Regions from separate parts of the Streptomyces sp. NPDC059002 genome, predicted to be linked through region 2. Evidence: riboswitches for the same ligand, from Rfam matches in the RefSeq annotation. Region 2 holds a riboswitch; each other region holds the start of a gene.

Region 1 (4,793 bases), on a different contig from region 2:
CGGGACCCAGCGCCAGCAGACGTGCCCGCGGCGACCAGGACCACACGGCGCGCACCGACGGGTCCGTCACGGTCGCCCGGTCGCCGACCGGCCGGGTGCCGAGGCCGTGGATGACGTCGACTTCGAGCGCGAGCAGATCCTTCTCTTCCTTTTGCATGGCCCGTCGAGGGTACGCGGGGCACCGCCCGTGCCGCGGATCCGGTGGCCCCACTCCCTCCATGAACGTACGTCCTGTACATTTTTTACAGAGGCCCTGGCCCCTCCACGAACGGCGCCAGGTCGACCCCACGAAAAGAGGCGTGCCATGAACCGTCCGTCCGCCCGTTATGTCCTGCCCCAGTTCACCGAGCGCACGAGTTCGGGGACGCGGACCCTGGATCCGTACTCGAAGCTCCTCGACGAGCGGATCGTCTTCCTCGGCACCCCCATCGACGACACGTCGGCGAACGACGTGATGGCGCAGTTCATGCACCTCGAATACCAGGCGCCGGACCGCGACATCTCGCTGTACATCAACTCCCCCGGCGGCTCGTTCAGCGCGATGACCGCCCTCTACGACACGATCCAGTTCGTCAGCTGTGACGTGGAGACGACCTGCCTCGGCCAGGCGGCGTCGGCCGCCGCCGTGCTGCTCGCCGCGGGCACGCCCGGCAAGCGGTTCGCGCTGCCCGGTGCGCGTGTGCTCATCCACCAGCCGTCCGTCACCGAGCCGATCCAGGGACAGGCCAGCGACCTGGCCATCCAGGCCGACGAGATCCTGCGCACCCGGCGGCTCCTGGAGGAACTCCTCGTACGGCACACCGGGCAGAGCCCCGAGCGGATCAGTGCCGACATCGAACGGGACAAGATCCTCGACGCCCCCGCGGCCGTCGAGTACGGGCTCGTGGACCGCATCATCCCGACCCGCAAGACCTCGCTCGCCGCGCGCGACCCGAGGTGAGGCCGAGATGCTGCCGCCCGAACTCCCGCCCCTGCCGGCGCTGACGCGCGCCGAGGCCGAGCTGATCGACCGCTACCTCGAAGTCGTCGATCTGGTCGGCCGGATCAATCCGGCCCGCGCCGAGCACACCTACGGCGGGCTGCGCGCCGCCCAGGCCCTGGTCAGCAGGGCGACGGCTCTGCGGGACGCACTGACGCTGATGCATCAGCGCGGCGAGAGCGAGGTGCATGCGCCGACGCTGGCCCAGGCGCTGCGCGTGCTCGACGGCGAGCGGCGGGCCCGGCGGGTCACCGTGCCGCCGCTGCCGGGGAGTTGACCACGGCGAACCGCTCGCGGGAACGTCCGGGCCGCCTTCGAAACGGACCAGGCGGGGTCCCCCGTATGGCGTAGCCGAGGGTCCGTCAGGCCGTGGTCGAGAGTTGCGCCAGGTGTGTACGACGCGCGCGGAATGCTTCATTCCGGTGCTGGTCGAACCATCGTCAGCCACGGGGACCCAGACCCCATTTCGACAGTGTCCACCCGAACGGGTCAGTCGTGAGGAGCCTCACAAAACACCGTTTCGGCTCGGTTTTTTCGCCCTTGTCGGGTCAAGATCCCTTCCGACGACAAGCCCCCGCCACAGCGGTGGGGCGGTCCGGGCGGACGCCGAGTCCTGCCGCCACCCGGATGACCGGTCGACATGGGTGCAACGGCAGGAGTGGAGGACCCAGGCATGACGGGCCCGTCCGGGAAGTCCGGACGACGCCCTTGGGGTGAAGCCGCAGAGCACGACGCGGCCGGGCATCTTCGCCTGCCCGAACCCGACAGGTCATCCTTCACAGGCGGCTGACGAAGGGTTGCGCATGACTGCGCTGAATCATGTTCCGTCGCTGCTCACCAGGACCGGTGCCGCATCGGCCCTGACGCTCGCCGTAGTAGGCGGCACCATGGTGGCCCCCGGGCTCACCGCGGAAGCGGAGGCAGCAACACACGGGACGAAGGCGCTCAAGATCGCAGCGTCCAAGAAGGGCTCCCCCTACCGCTACGGCGCCGCGGGGCCCAACCGGTTCGACTGCTCGGGCCTCACGCTCTATTCGTTCAAGAAGACGGGCAAGAAGCTCCCGCGCACCGCCGCCGCGCAGTACAACAAGACCAAGCACATCAAGAAGTCGCAGCGCACCAAGGGCGACCTGGTGTTCTTCCACTCCGGCCGGAACGTCTACCACGTCGGGATCTACGCGGGCGACGGCCGCATATGGCACGCGCCCAAGCGCGGAACCGTGGTGCGTCTGGAGAAGATCTGGTCCAAGAGCGTCTGGTACGGCCGGGTCCGCTGACCCGCGCCGCGCCGACGGTCCCCGAGCACTCCGGAGTGCTCGGGGGCACGCTCCGAACCGCCGCACCCGACCGCCCCGATGGCCTCAGGCCAGCAACGGCTCCACCAGGAGCACCAGACCCAGCGCGCCGAGCGCCGCACCGGTGGCCGCCTCGATGGCGCGGGCCGTACGAGGCCGTCGCAGCCACGTGCCGAGCCGGTCGACCAGCAGCGCCACCACCGGGAACCACAGCAGGGCGAACGCCACGACGATGGACGCGAGCAGCAGCGTCCGCGGCATCGCGGGACTGCCCGCGGGCACGAACTGGGGCAGCACGCTCAGGAACGTGATCGACGCCTTCGGGTTGAGGGCGTTGGTGAGGAAGCCCTCCCGCAGAGCCCCGCCCCGCACCACGGGTGCCTCCGGCGCCGCTTCCCGCGGCCGCGCCGCGGACCGCAGCGCGCGGTAGGCGAGGTACAGCACATAGGCGGCACCGATCAGTTGGAGCGCGCGGAAGAGCGCGGCCACGGCGGCGAGCACCGCCGCGACGCCCGCGACCGCGAGGGCCGTGTGCACCAGGAGCCCGCCCGCGACCCCGACCGCGCTGGCCACACCGGCCCGCCGTGAGGCGAGGGAGTTGCGTACGACGACGGCGAAGTCGGCGCCGGGCATGGCGACCATGCCCGCCGCGAACAGGGTGAAGGCGACCAGTTGTGCGTCCATGGCGCCAAGACTGCCGGGACCGAGCCTTCAACGGGTATGTGCAATATCCTGAGCCTGCCTTAAGCAGACGTTTAAGCTCCGGCTTCCGGGCGCCCCGCCGCCCTTCGCCGTACGCACGTACTCCGCGCCGCAGGGAGCTGCCATGTACGACCCCACGCGGCTCGCCGCACTCGTCGCGGTCTCCGAGGCCGGTTCGATCACCCGGGCCGCCGAGCGCCTCGGCTACACCGTGCCCGCCCTCTCCCAGCAACTCGCCAAGCTGGAGCGGGAGGCCGGGACCGGGCTGCTCGTGCGGCACCATCGCGGGGCGCGGCTGACCGGCGCGGGCGAGCTGCTCGTGGCCAGGGCCCGCCGGGTGCTCGACGAGATGGAACGCGCCCGGCACGAACTGGCGCAGGTCGCGGGCCTGTCCGGCGGCAGGCTGCGCGTCGGCACCTTCCCGACGGGCGGCATCCATCTGCTGCCGCCCGTCCTGACCGCGTTCCGCAGGGCCCACCCGGACGTGGAACTGACGGTCGCGGGCTATGAACCGCCGCTCGGCGTCGCGGCCGTGGCGGCGGGCGAGGTCGACCTGTCCCTCACCCACGCGTACGAACCCGCCGACGCGACGCCGCTGCCCGCCTCCGTGTCGGCCGAGCCGGTCCTTGTCGAGGAGCTGGTCCTGGTGACGCAGCCGGGGCACGCGCTCGCGAGCGGCACGTCACGGCTGCCGCTCGACGCGCTCGCCGGGCAGCCGCTGATCAGCATGGCGCCGGACCATCCGCCGCGGCAGGCCGTGGAGCGCGCCCTCGCGCGGGCCGGTGCGACGCCCTCGGTGGTGGTCGAGACGCCGGGCTACGCACTGGTCTGCGCGCTGGTCAGCGCCGGGCTCGGCATCGCCGTGGTGCCGGAGATGGTGGCACGCACCGCCGCGACCCCGGTCGGGATGCGGCCGCTGGCGCCCGGCGATCTGAGGCGCACCATCTCCGTCGTCCACCGCACCGACGAGTCGGGCGCCGCGGCGGACTCCTTCCGTGCGCTGCTGCGCGGGGCCTATGGACGCTCGGCGGGCTGAACCGGCGGCGCGGGGGTCAGCGGGCCGCGTCGCGGTGTCTGTCCTGCACAGGCGCCGTCCAGGGCAGGGCGATCCAGACCGTCTTGCCGCCCTCCTCGGTGGGGCTGACGGACAGCCGGCCGCCGCACTCGGCGGCCAGCCAGCGGATGATGACCATGCCGCGGCCGTTGTCCTGCTGGACGGCGGCGGGCAGCCGCTTGGGGTAGCGGGGGTGGCTGTCGGTGACGCCGATGCGCAGCTGCTCGTCCCGGTCGAGCTCCAGGTCCACGGTGAAGGTCGGCGACTGGCCGAGGGTGTGCTGCACGGCGTTCGTGGCGAGCTCGGAGACGATCAGCCTGATCGTGTCGGTTACTTCGTCCTCCCCTGGCAGGCCCCATTCCAAGAGCACCCGAGAGACGAATTTCCTGGCCGCGGAAACCGAGGCAGGATCGCTCGGCAGGGTGACGGATGCTTCCTGGTGATCTGCCATGGCGACGCTGTCCCTTTCCCACCGGGACTGGTCTCGCCGACTCGTGGCGGATGACTCGAGGACAACCCCGGACTGGTGCTTCGCGCCAGCCTGCCACTCCTTGGCCGGTCACGGGTGGCGATCCACCGAGATGTGCATATATCTGTCGCTCGAAGCGGTGAACTCTGCCACGACAGACCGTATTTGGGCGAGAGACCGGCACTTCCTCTACTGTCGCCTACTGTCCCCCGCACAGCCGCCGGGACACCGACGGCTCCGTCCGGAAGGAGACGGGCATGCAGTACGGGCCCGCGGTGCGCCGCCGCCAACTCG
Region 2 (4,793 bases):
AGCGGGCCGGGGCGCCGGTCTTGATCTGGCCGCAGTTGGTGGCGACGGCCAGGTCGGCGATGGTGACGTCCTCGGTCTCGCCGGAGCGGTGGGACATCATGCACTTGAAGCCGTTGCGCTGGGCCATCTCGACGGCGTCCAGGGTCTCGGTCAGCGAACCGATCTGGTTGACCTTGACGAGCAGGGCGTTGGCCGAGTTCTCCTCGATGCCGCGGGCCAGGCGCTCCGGGTTGGTGACGAACAGGTCGTCGCCGACCAGCTGCACCTTGTCGCCGAGCTTGGCGGTGATGACGTTCCAGCCGGCCCAGTCGTCCTCGAACAGCGGGTCCTCGATGGAGACGAGCGGGTACGCGGCGACGAGCTCCTCGTAGTACTCGGTCATCTCGGCGGCCGAGCGGGACTTGCCCTCGAACTCGTACTTGCCGTCCTTGTAGAACTCGGACGCGGCGACGTCGAGGGCGAGCGCGATCTGCTCGCCGGGGACGTAACCGGCCTGCTTGATGGCCTCGAGGATGAGGTCGAGCGCGGCGCGGTTGGAGTCCAGGTTCGGGGCGAAGCCGCCCTCGTCGCCGAGGCCGGTGGACAGGCCCTTGCTCTTCAGGACGGACTTGAGGGTGTGGTAGACCTCGGTGCCCCAGCGCAGCGCCTCGGAGAAGGACTCCGCGCCGATCGGGGCGATCATGAACTCCTGGATGTCGACGTTGGAGTCGGCGTGCGACCCACCGTTCAGGATGTTCATCATCGGGACGGGCAGCAGGTGCGCGTTCGGGCCGCCGAGGTAGCGGAACAGCGGCAGGTCGCTGGCCTCGGAGGCGGCGTGCGCGACGGCGAGCGAGACGCCGAGGATGGCGTTGGCGCCGAGCGAGCCCTTGTTGTCGGTGGCGTCCAGGTCGAACATGGCCTGGTCGATCAGACGCTGCTCGGTGGCGTCGTAGCCGACGAGCTCCGGGCCGATCTGCTCGATGACGGCGAGGACGGCCTTCTCGACACCCTTGCCCTGGTAACGGTTGGGGTCACCGTCGCGAAGCTCGATGGCCTCGAAGGCACCGGTGGAGGCACCCGACGGGACGGCGGCACGACCGGTGCTGCCGTCGTCGAGGCCGACCTCGACCTCGACCGTGGGGTTGCCTCGGGAGTCCAGGATTTCCCGGGCTACGACGACGTCGATGGACGGCACGAGCATCTCCTTCTGGGATGTGACGCATTTACGCGGGGCCGCTTCGGCCCTGCGTCTCACGAGCCTAACGGGCTCCGGAGCTTCGGCCAGCCGACCGCCCGTCCCGTGGGACGGGCGAGGGCCCAAATACCTGGGAAACGGGACGGAAGCCCGTGTTTCTACTGGCCGGTAGCTCGCTAGGGGCGAACACGGGGCCAAGGCCGCGGGCCTTCCGGCGCCGGACACGGCCCCGCCCCGGTGCGTACGGGGGATACGCGCACCGGGGCGGGGAGCCCGTGGGGACGGGGGAAGCGGCCGTGCGTCCGCCGAGGCACGGCCGCTCGCGGGTCTTTAGCTGAGGTGCAGCTGCTGACCCGGGTAGATGAAGTCGGCGTCGTCGATGATGTCGCCGTTGAGCTTGTAGACCTTCTGCCAGCCGCCCTTGACCTTGTGGTCCTCGGCGATCTTGGACAGGGTGTCGCCCGACTTGACCTTGTACTCGCCGTCGCCCTTCTTGACCGTCTTGCCGGTCGGGGTCTCGACGGTCTTCTTGGTCTCGGCCTGCGGCGTGGGCTGCGGCTTCGGCGCGGCCTGCTGCTGCGGAGCCTGCTGCTGGGTCTGCTGCGGCTGCGGCTTCGGCTGCTGCTGCGGCTTGGCCTGCTCCTGCGAGCCGCCGCCGTTGTACGCGGCGCCCGAGAGGCCGACGCCACAGCTCGGCCAGGCGCCCTTGCCCTGACCGGCGAGGACCTTCTCGGCGATCTCGATCTGCTGGGCCTTGGAGGCCTTGTCGGCGGTCGGCGCGTACTTGGTGCCGCCGTACGCGGCCCAGGTGGAGGCGGAGAACTGCACGCCGCCGTAGTAGCCGTTGCCGGTGTTGATGGACCAGTTGCCGCCGGACTCGCACTGGGCGACGGCGTCCCACTCCTGGCCGGTGGCGGCGTTGGCCGAGCCGGCCGCCATCAGCGGGGCGGCGACGGCCGCGCCGGTCACACCGACGAGCGTGGCGACGCGGGTGGCCTTGGACGGGCGACGGTGCTTGCCCTTGCCGGAAAGCAGCATGAGTTGATCCCCTACACCGACGCCTGCGAGGTGAGCTGTCGGGTTCGGGCCGATGTGGTTGCCCGGCCGCGCTTCCTAGAGCGCGACTTCACCCCTAGCCGTTTCCGGCACTTACCTTGGGTCCCCCGCTCCTGCCTACGGCGCTCTTGAGCGACGACTGTTCCCGTCCGGCCGTTGGCAGGATTCGGCGTACCGACCGGCGGGGCCCGCAGTGGCGAGCGGTCACGACCGTAGACACGCAATCCACCGAATTTCAAAGACGATCAGGTCTTCTGAGACCCATCTCTCACTCGCGCCAAACCGGACATACGACGCGAAGCCCCCACCCGACTCTTCGTCAACTTCCCTTACTTTTCGCCCAAATCGAGGCTCTGACCGGGGAGAATGAGGTCCGGGTCGGCCCCGACGGTCTTCTTGTTCTCGGCATAGAGCGTGGGCCAGCCGCCGTCGACGTCGAGGTCGTCCGCGATCGCCGAGAGGTTGTCTCCGGAGCGCACCGTGTACGTCCCGTCGGCGACCTTGTCCGTCCGTCCTTCGCCACGCGAGGCGTGCCGCCCCGGACGGTCCTTGCCGTCGTCTCCCGAGGGCTGCTCGTCGGCGCGGTCGCCGCGGTGGCGGCCGGGCGCGGAGTCGCCGGAGGGGGCGGTGGAGTCCTCGGGCGCGGGCGAAGTGGCGTCCTTCTCTCCGGACTTGCCGGGGGCGTCCTTGCCGTCCTTGTCGCCCTTGCCGTCCGCCGCGCCTTCGCCGTCCTTGTTGCCCTTGTCGTTCTTGTCACCCTTGCCGGGCTCGTCGTGATTCTTGTCGCGGGCATCCCCGGAGTCGTCCGACGCCTCACCCGAGTCCGCCGGCCCGCTCGCGTCGTCGGACGGCTCCGCGGAGTCCGAGGGCTTCTCAGCAGGCTTCTCGGAGGGCTTCTCGGTGGGCTTGTCCGTCTCGCCGGAGCCGGTCGGGTCCGACGGCTCGGGCGTCATCGGGGCACCCGGGTCCACGTCGGCCGCGGCACCGCCGTCGGTGAGTCCGGCGATCGGGGCGCAGCTCGGCCACGCGGCCGTGCCCTGGTCGTAGAGGACGCTCTCGGCGACGGCGATCTGCTGCGACTTGGACGCCTGGTCGGCGCTCGGCGCGTAGTCGAGGCCGCCGTAGTTCTCCCACATCTCCTGCGAGAACTGGAGTCCTCCGTAATACCCGTTGCCGGGGTTGGCGCTCCACGCGCCGCCGCTCTCGCACTCGGCGAGCTTGTCCCACGTCGCGGTGTCGGCGGCGCTCGCGCTGGTCGCGCCGAGCAGCGGGATGGCGATGGCTGATCCGGTGACTCCTGCCGCGACGATGAGGGCCGGGGCTTGGCGGGGGCGTCGGTGACGACCATTGCCGGAGAGCATGCGGTTGCCTTTCAGGAGACTATTGCGGCAACTCGGGCACCAGGTGTCCGAGTCGACGTGAACGTAGTCGCACTCGAACGCCTGTCACAAGTCGATGCAGCGGAGATCACGTGAAAGTCACAGTCTTGACGGACCGTCAGTTCGGTGCCGTTCTCTGTGCGGATGTGAACTCCACGGGCAACGTCCGCAGTCCCCGCATGATCAGCCCGCCACGCCACCGCAAATCGGCAGGATCCGCCGCGAGTTGCAGGTCCGGAAGGCGCCGCAGCAGTGTCGCGAGGGCGGTCTGGCCCTCCAGGCGGGCGAGCGGGGCGCCCAGGCAGTAGTGGATTCCGTGGCCGTACCCGAGGTGCTGGTTGTCACGCCGGGACAGGTCGAGGGTGTCGGGATCCGCGAAGCGGGCGGGGTCGCGGTCGGCGGCGGCGAGCACCACGAGGACGGGATCGCCCGCGCCGATGTGCTGCCCGCCGATGGTCAGCGCCTCGGTGGCGAACCGCCAGGTGGCCAGCTCCACGGGCCCGTCGAAGCGGAGCAGCTCCTCGACACCGGTCTCGAGGAGGCCGGTGTCCCCCTCCGCCAGGGCACGCTGCAGCCGCTCGCGCTGCTCGGGGTGGGTGAGCAGGGCGTACATGCCGTTGCCGATGAGATTGACGGTGGTCTCGAACCCGGCGAAGAGCAGGATGAACGCCATCGCCGCGGCCTCGTTCTCCGTGAGGTGCTCGCCGTGGTCGGAGGCGCGGATGAGGCCGGAGATGAGGTCGTCGCCCGGGTCCAGGCGCTTGCGGTGGATCAGCTCGGCGAGATAGCCGCGCATCTTCTTCACGGACCGCGCGACACCGCCCCGCGGGCCTCCCCCGTGCCGGATCATCATGCCCGCCCAGTCGCGGAAGTCGTCCTGGTCCTCGCGCGGGACGCCGAGCAGGTCGCAGATGGCGTAGATGGGGAGCGGGAAGGCGAACTCGTGGATGAGGTCGGCGGTGCCTTCCTCGGCGAACCGGTCGATGAGCTGATCCGTCAACTCCTGCACGCGCGGCGCGAATTCGGCGACGCGGCGCGGGGTGAACGCCTTCGAGACGAGACGCCGGAGGCGGGTGTGGTCCGGCGGGTCGATGTTGAGCAGATGCGTCATGAGGTTGGCGCTGCGCTCACCCGGAATACCGGTCTTGCTCTTCACGTGCGCGGGCTCGTCGTGGTGGGCG
Region 3 (4,793 bases), on a different contig from region 2:
CGGCTGGAGCGTGGGCGCCGTGGCGCTCGTGGCCGGCTGGCTGGCCAGGACCCGGCCGCGCGGCACCCGTGTCGCCGCGGTCTTCCCCGACGGCCCGCAGCGCTACTTCGACACGGTCTTCAGCGACGAGTACTGCGCGGCGCAGGGCCTCATCGACGGTGCCGTGCCGGACAAGCCGCGCGAGGTGACGGGGCCCGAGCAGGGCATCACCGAGTGGTCCCGGTGGGCGTGCAGCGCCAAGGGTGCGGTGCTGTGACGGGGATCTGGCGCCGGGCGAGGGCCTTCGACCCCGCGGTGCAGCTGCTCTTCGTCAACCAGTTCACCATCAACCTCGGCTTCTACATGCTGATGCCGTACCTGGCGGCGCACCTCTCGGGCCAACTGGGGCTCGCCGCCTGGGCGGTGGGCCTGGTGCTCGGGGTCAGGAACCTGTCCCAGCAGGGCATGTTCCTGGTGGGCGGCGCGCTCGCCGACCGGCTGGGGTTCAAGCCGATGATCGTCGCGGGCTGTGCGCTGCGTACCGTCGGCTTCGGCGCGCTCGCCTTCGCCGACACCCTTCCCGTGCTGATCGCCGCCTCGGTGGCGACGGGGCTCGCGGGGGCGCTGTTCAACCCGGCGGTACGGGCGTACGTCGCAGCGGAGGCCGGGCCGCCCGAGCGCCGCGTGGAGGCGTTCGCGCTGTTCAACGTCTTCTACCAGACGGGCATCCTGCTCGGACCGCTCGTCGGACTCGCCCTGACCGGCTTCGACTTCCGGCTCACCTGCGCGGTGGCCGCCGTGCTGTTCGCGGGACTCTCGGTGGTGCAGGTGCTCCGGCTGCCCGCACGACGGGGAGGCGCGGCCGCGCAGGAGAGCGGGCAGTGGCGCGTGGTGCTCGGCAACCGGTCGTTCTGGCTCTTCTCGCTCGCCATGACCGGGTCGTACGTCCTGTCCTTCCAGGTCTATCTCGCGCTGCCGCTGTCCGTGGAGCGGCTGCTCGGCGAGGGCACCGCGGGCACCGTCGCGACCAGCTCGCTCTTCGTGGTGTCCGGACTCGTCGCGCTCCTCGGGCAGCTGCGCATCACCGACTGGTGCCGGCGCACCTGGAGCCGTGAGCAGTGCCTGGTCGCCGGGCTCGGGCTGATGGGCGCGGCGTTCCTGCCGCCCGCGCTCGGCGGCTCCGGGTACGTCGGGGTCGCCGGTCTGCTGCTGTGCGCGGCGGCGCTCGCCGCGGCGACCGCGGTGCTCTACCCCTTCGAGATGGACACCGTCGTCTCGCTCGCGGGGGACCGCTGGGTGGCCACGCACTACGGCCTCTACAACACCGTCTGCGGCATCGGCATCACCGCGGGGAACCTCGGCATGGGCGCCCTGCTCGACGCCACCCGCGAGCTGCCCGCGCTGCCCTGGGCGGTCCTCGCGGCGGTCGGCGTGTGCTGCGCCGCGGCGCTGCGCGGACTTGCCAGATCGGGGCGGCTCGCACCGGTGCCGGCCGCGACCGTGAGCTGATCCGCCGCGGCCGGGTGCGGGCCCCGGGTTAACCCGGTCGGCCCACACCAGGTCGCACCCGCACCGCGCTGCGGGAAGCCTGAGTGCAGCGCAGCGCGGTGTTGGGCGCGGAGTCGGCAGGAGAGCGAGCGGTGGGGCAGCGAGGAGGACGCGAGGACGGCCGTGGGGGGAAACGGGGCGAACGGGTCGACGACAACGGCACCACCGCGCACGAATGGGCCTTCGTCAGGGCGCTGCCCTTCCTGCTCCTGATCGCCGGGGTGGTGTACGACGCGTCGACGCCGCCCGAGTTCACCGCGGCCCCCCTGTTCACCGCCGCCCCGCTGATCGCGGCCCCCTTCTACTCGCTGCTCAACACCGTCCTGACCGGCGCCGCCGCCTCGGTCGCCGTCCTCGTCCTGCACTACGGCAACGCGTTCGACAGCCATGTCGAGGCCATCACCGAGCTGATCACCGTCATGACGGTCGCCGCCCTCGCGATCGTCATCAACCGCGTCGTGCGCCGCGGCAACGCCCGGCTCGCCACCGCGCGCTCCATCGCCGAGGCCACCCAGCGCGCCGTCCTGCCCGAACCCGATCCGCGCATCGGCGGGCTCGACATCGCGGCGCGGTACGAGGCCGCGCAGGCCGACGCGTTCATCGGCGGGGATCTGTACGCGGTGCAGGACACCCCGCACGGCGTACGGCTCATCGTCGGCGACGTACGCGGCAAGGGCATGGGCGCGGTGGCCGCCGTCGCCGTGGTCATCGGGTCCTTCCGGGAGGCCGCCGAGCAGGAGGCCACGCTGGAGGCGGTGGCGCAGCGCCTGGAGCGGGCGCTCGCCCGCGAGGGCACCCGGCGCGACGGGCTCGACGCGTTCGAGGGGTTCACCACCGCCGTCCTCGCGGAGATCCCGTACGGCGAGGGCGCCGTACGGCTCATCAACCGCGGGCACCCGGCGCCGCTGCTGCTGCGCGGGGACGGCCGCCTGTGGGTGCTCTCCGCGAGCGAGCCCGCGCTGCCGCTCGGCATGGGCGATCTGGGGGCCTGGCCGGACCGGGCGGACGAGACGGAGTTCCCGCCAGGGGCGACGCTGCTCTTCTACACGGACGGCCTGTCGGAGGCGCGCGATGTGGCGGGGGTCTTCTACGATCCCGCGGACCGGCTCGGCGGCCGGATCTTCCCGGGCAAGGACGGTCCGCACGCGCTGCTCGCCACGCTCGTGCAGGAGGTGCGGCGGCATACGGGGGGCGGGGCGACGGACGACATGGCGCTGCTCGCGGTGCGGCGGCCCGTCGTGCGGGAGCGGGATGTCACCGACGGTGAGTGAGGAACACCCCTCCGCATAGAAACTGACGTCCTGTCAAGGGAATGTGAAGCTCCGGTGTGCATGAATCCGGGGTCAACTCGCCCCGTTCCGAACCCGCGTGTCCCGTTAAGTACGGGCCAAGAGCGTTAACGATCAGTCGGAACGGCTTGGATTCCACCCCCGCCGTCTATTAACGTTCGATAACGCAGCGCGGTCGTCCCAGCCGTCACTAGAGGCGGCTCCGTGCGCACGCGCCTAATCCCGCAAGGGAGCCGGGGAACCACCAACTTGGGGTGAATCGGGCCTCTGCGCATCCGTGCCAGATGTCCGTAGGAGACCTTCCTGCTCCGAACCCGTCAGCTAACCCGGTAGGCGAGAAGGAAGGAAAGGAGTGCGCCCCAGTGGCGTCCAACCGGCCTGCCCCCCAAGCTCCGTACATACCGAATGACGACGACTTCGGTGGCTACGACCAGGAGACCTGGGAGGAGTGGAACCCCACCGAGGAGTCCATCCGTCCCGTCCGCGGCAGGCACCGTGTGCACAAGAAGAGCGGCGGCGGACTCGCCCGCAGCTCCACCGTCCTCGGCGTCGGCGTCATAGCCGCCGTCGGCGCGGGCGGCATCGCCACCGCGCAGGGCGGCAAGCCGCCGGTCTCCATATCCATGCCCGACCTGCCGGGCGTCGGCGCCGTCGCCGACTCGCTGCCGGAGGCCAAGTCCCTGCCGGGCGTGGGCTCCTTGATGTCCGACGACTCCGCGGACTCCGCCGACACGGACATCCGCACCGCCGCCGCGCCGCTCACCGCCGCCGGTGTCACCACCGCCGACGCCGAGCAGGGCACCACCGACGCGGGCGAGGCCCTGCGCAGCCGCATCATGCAGCAGGCCGAGAACCAGCAGCACCAGGCCGACGAGGCGGTACGCACCGCGGCCGAGGAGGCCGCGGGCAAGAAGGCCGCCGAAGAGGCCGCCGCCCAGCAGAAGGCCGCGGAGAAGGAGGCGGAGGCCAAGGCCGCCGCCAAGAAGAAGAAGGAAGAAGCGGCCAGGAAGGCCAAGGCCGAGGCCGAGCGCCTCGCGAAGCTCGCCAAGAGCTACGCCATCCCCACCTCCTCGTACACCCTGACCTCGCACTTCGGCGACGCGGGCGCCATGTGGTCCTCCGGGCACCACACCGGCCTCGACTTCGCCGCCCCGACGGGCACGCCGCTCAAGGCCGTGCACACCGGCACCGTCAAGGAGGCCGGCTGGGCGGGCGCGTACGGCTACCGCACCGTCCTGGAGCTCGAGGACGGCACGGAGATCTGGTACTGCCACCAGTCCTCGCTCAATGTCAGCGCGGGCCAGAAGGTCACCACCGGCGACGTCATCGGACGCGTCGGCGCGACCGGCAACGTCACGGGACCGCACCTCCACATGGAGGTCCACACGCCCGACGGCACCGGGATCGACCCGCTGGGCTGGCTGCAGAGCAAGGGCCTGAATCCCTGAGCCCGTTGAGCTCCTGAACCCCTGAGCCCGTTGAGCTCCTGAACCCCGGCGGTCCTGGCGACAACCCCCCGACGTCAGGGCTGCCGGTCCGGTGCTCCCTACACGGAATTCCGTTTCCGGCAGGCGCGTTGAGCACCACATGACTTCTCTTCGCACACTTGGCTCATCCGACCTCGAGGTCTTCCCGCTCTCCCTGGGCGGCAACGTCTTCGGCTGGACCGCGGACCGGGCCGCGTCCTTCGACGTCCTGGACGCCTACGCCGCCGCGGGCGGCAACTTCATCGACACCGCGGACGCCTACACGTTCTTTGTGGACGGCAACAAGGGCGGCGAGTCCGAGACCCTCATCGGCGAGTGGATCGCCGAGCGCGGCAACCGCTCCGACCTCGTCATCGCCACCAAGGTCGGCGCCCTCCCCGAGTACAAGGGCCTGTCCGCCGCCACCATCAAGGGCGCGGCCGACGCGTCCCTCCAGCGCCTCGGCACCGACTACATCGACCTCTACTACACGCACTACGACGACCCCTCG

What was found. Region 2 has a riboswitch for cyclic di-AMP ahead of ACFWZ2_RS29840 (transglycosylase family protein). Riboswitches for the same ligand answer to the same signal wherever they lie in the genome.
Region 1: linked by a shared signal. The riboswitch ahead of ACFWZ2_RS07000 (C40 family peptidase) and the one ahead of ACFWZ2_RS29840 (transglycosylase family protein) in region 2 are both predicted to bind cyclic di-AMP.
Region 3: linked by a shared signal. The riboswitch ahead of ACFWZ2_RS31120 (M23 family metallopeptidase) and the one ahead of ACFWZ2_RS29840 (transglycosylase family protein) in region 2 are both predicted to bind cyclic di-AMP.

The regions. Positions count from the first base shown of each region.
Region 1 covers NZ_JBHYJI010000005.1:74,464-79,256, reverse strand. Annotated here, with positions in the region: gene ACFWZ2_RS07015 (GNAT family N-acetyltransferase) at 1-157, opposite strand, end outside; gene ACFWZ2_RS07010 (ATP-dependent Clp protease proteolytic subunit) at 305-940, shown strand; gene ACFWZ2_RS07005 (hypothetical protein) at 948-1,256, shown strand; cyclic di-AMP (ydaO/yuaA leader) riboswitch at 1,574-1,779, shown strand; gene ACFWZ2_RS07000 (C40 family peptidase) at 1,783-2,256, shown strand; gene ACFWZ2_RS06995 (LysE family translocator) at 2,341-2,958, opposite strand; gene ACFWZ2_RS06990 (LysR family transcriptional regulator) at 3,101-4,012, shown strand; gene ACFWZ2_RS06985 (ATP-binding protein) at 4,029-4,481, opposite strand; gene ACFWZ2_RS06980 (helix-turn-helix domain-containing protein) at 4,757-4,793, shown strand, end outside.
Region 2 covers NZ_JBHYJI010000041.1:39,706-44,498, reverse strand. Annotated here, with positions in the region: gene eno (phosphopyruvate hydratase) at 1-1,177, opposite strand, end outside; gene ACFWZ2_RS29840 (transglycosylase family protein) at 1,508-2,215, opposite strand; cyclic di-AMP (ydaO/yuaA leader) riboswitch at 2,220-2,368, opposite strand; gene ACFWZ2_RS29835 (transglycosylase family protein) at 2,563-3,594, opposite strand; gene ACFWZ2_RS29830 (cytochrome P450) at 3,731-4,793, opposite strand, start outside.
Region 3 covers NZ_JBHYJI010000045.1:20,921-25,713, reverse strand. Annotated here, with positions in the region: gene ACFWZ2_RS31135 (PLP-dependent cysteine synthase family protein) at 1-256, shown strand, start outside; gene ACFWZ2_RS31130 (MFS transporter) at 253-1,488, shown strand; gene ACFWZ2_RS31125 (PP2C family protein-serine/threonine phosphatase) at 1,620-2,798, shown strand; cyclic di-AMP (ydaO/yuaA leader) riboswitch at 3,020-3,167, shown strand; gene ACFWZ2_RS31120 (M23 family metallopeptidase) at 3,179-4,264, shown strand; gene ACFWZ2_RS31115 (aldo/keto reductase) at 4,404-4,793, shown strand, end outside.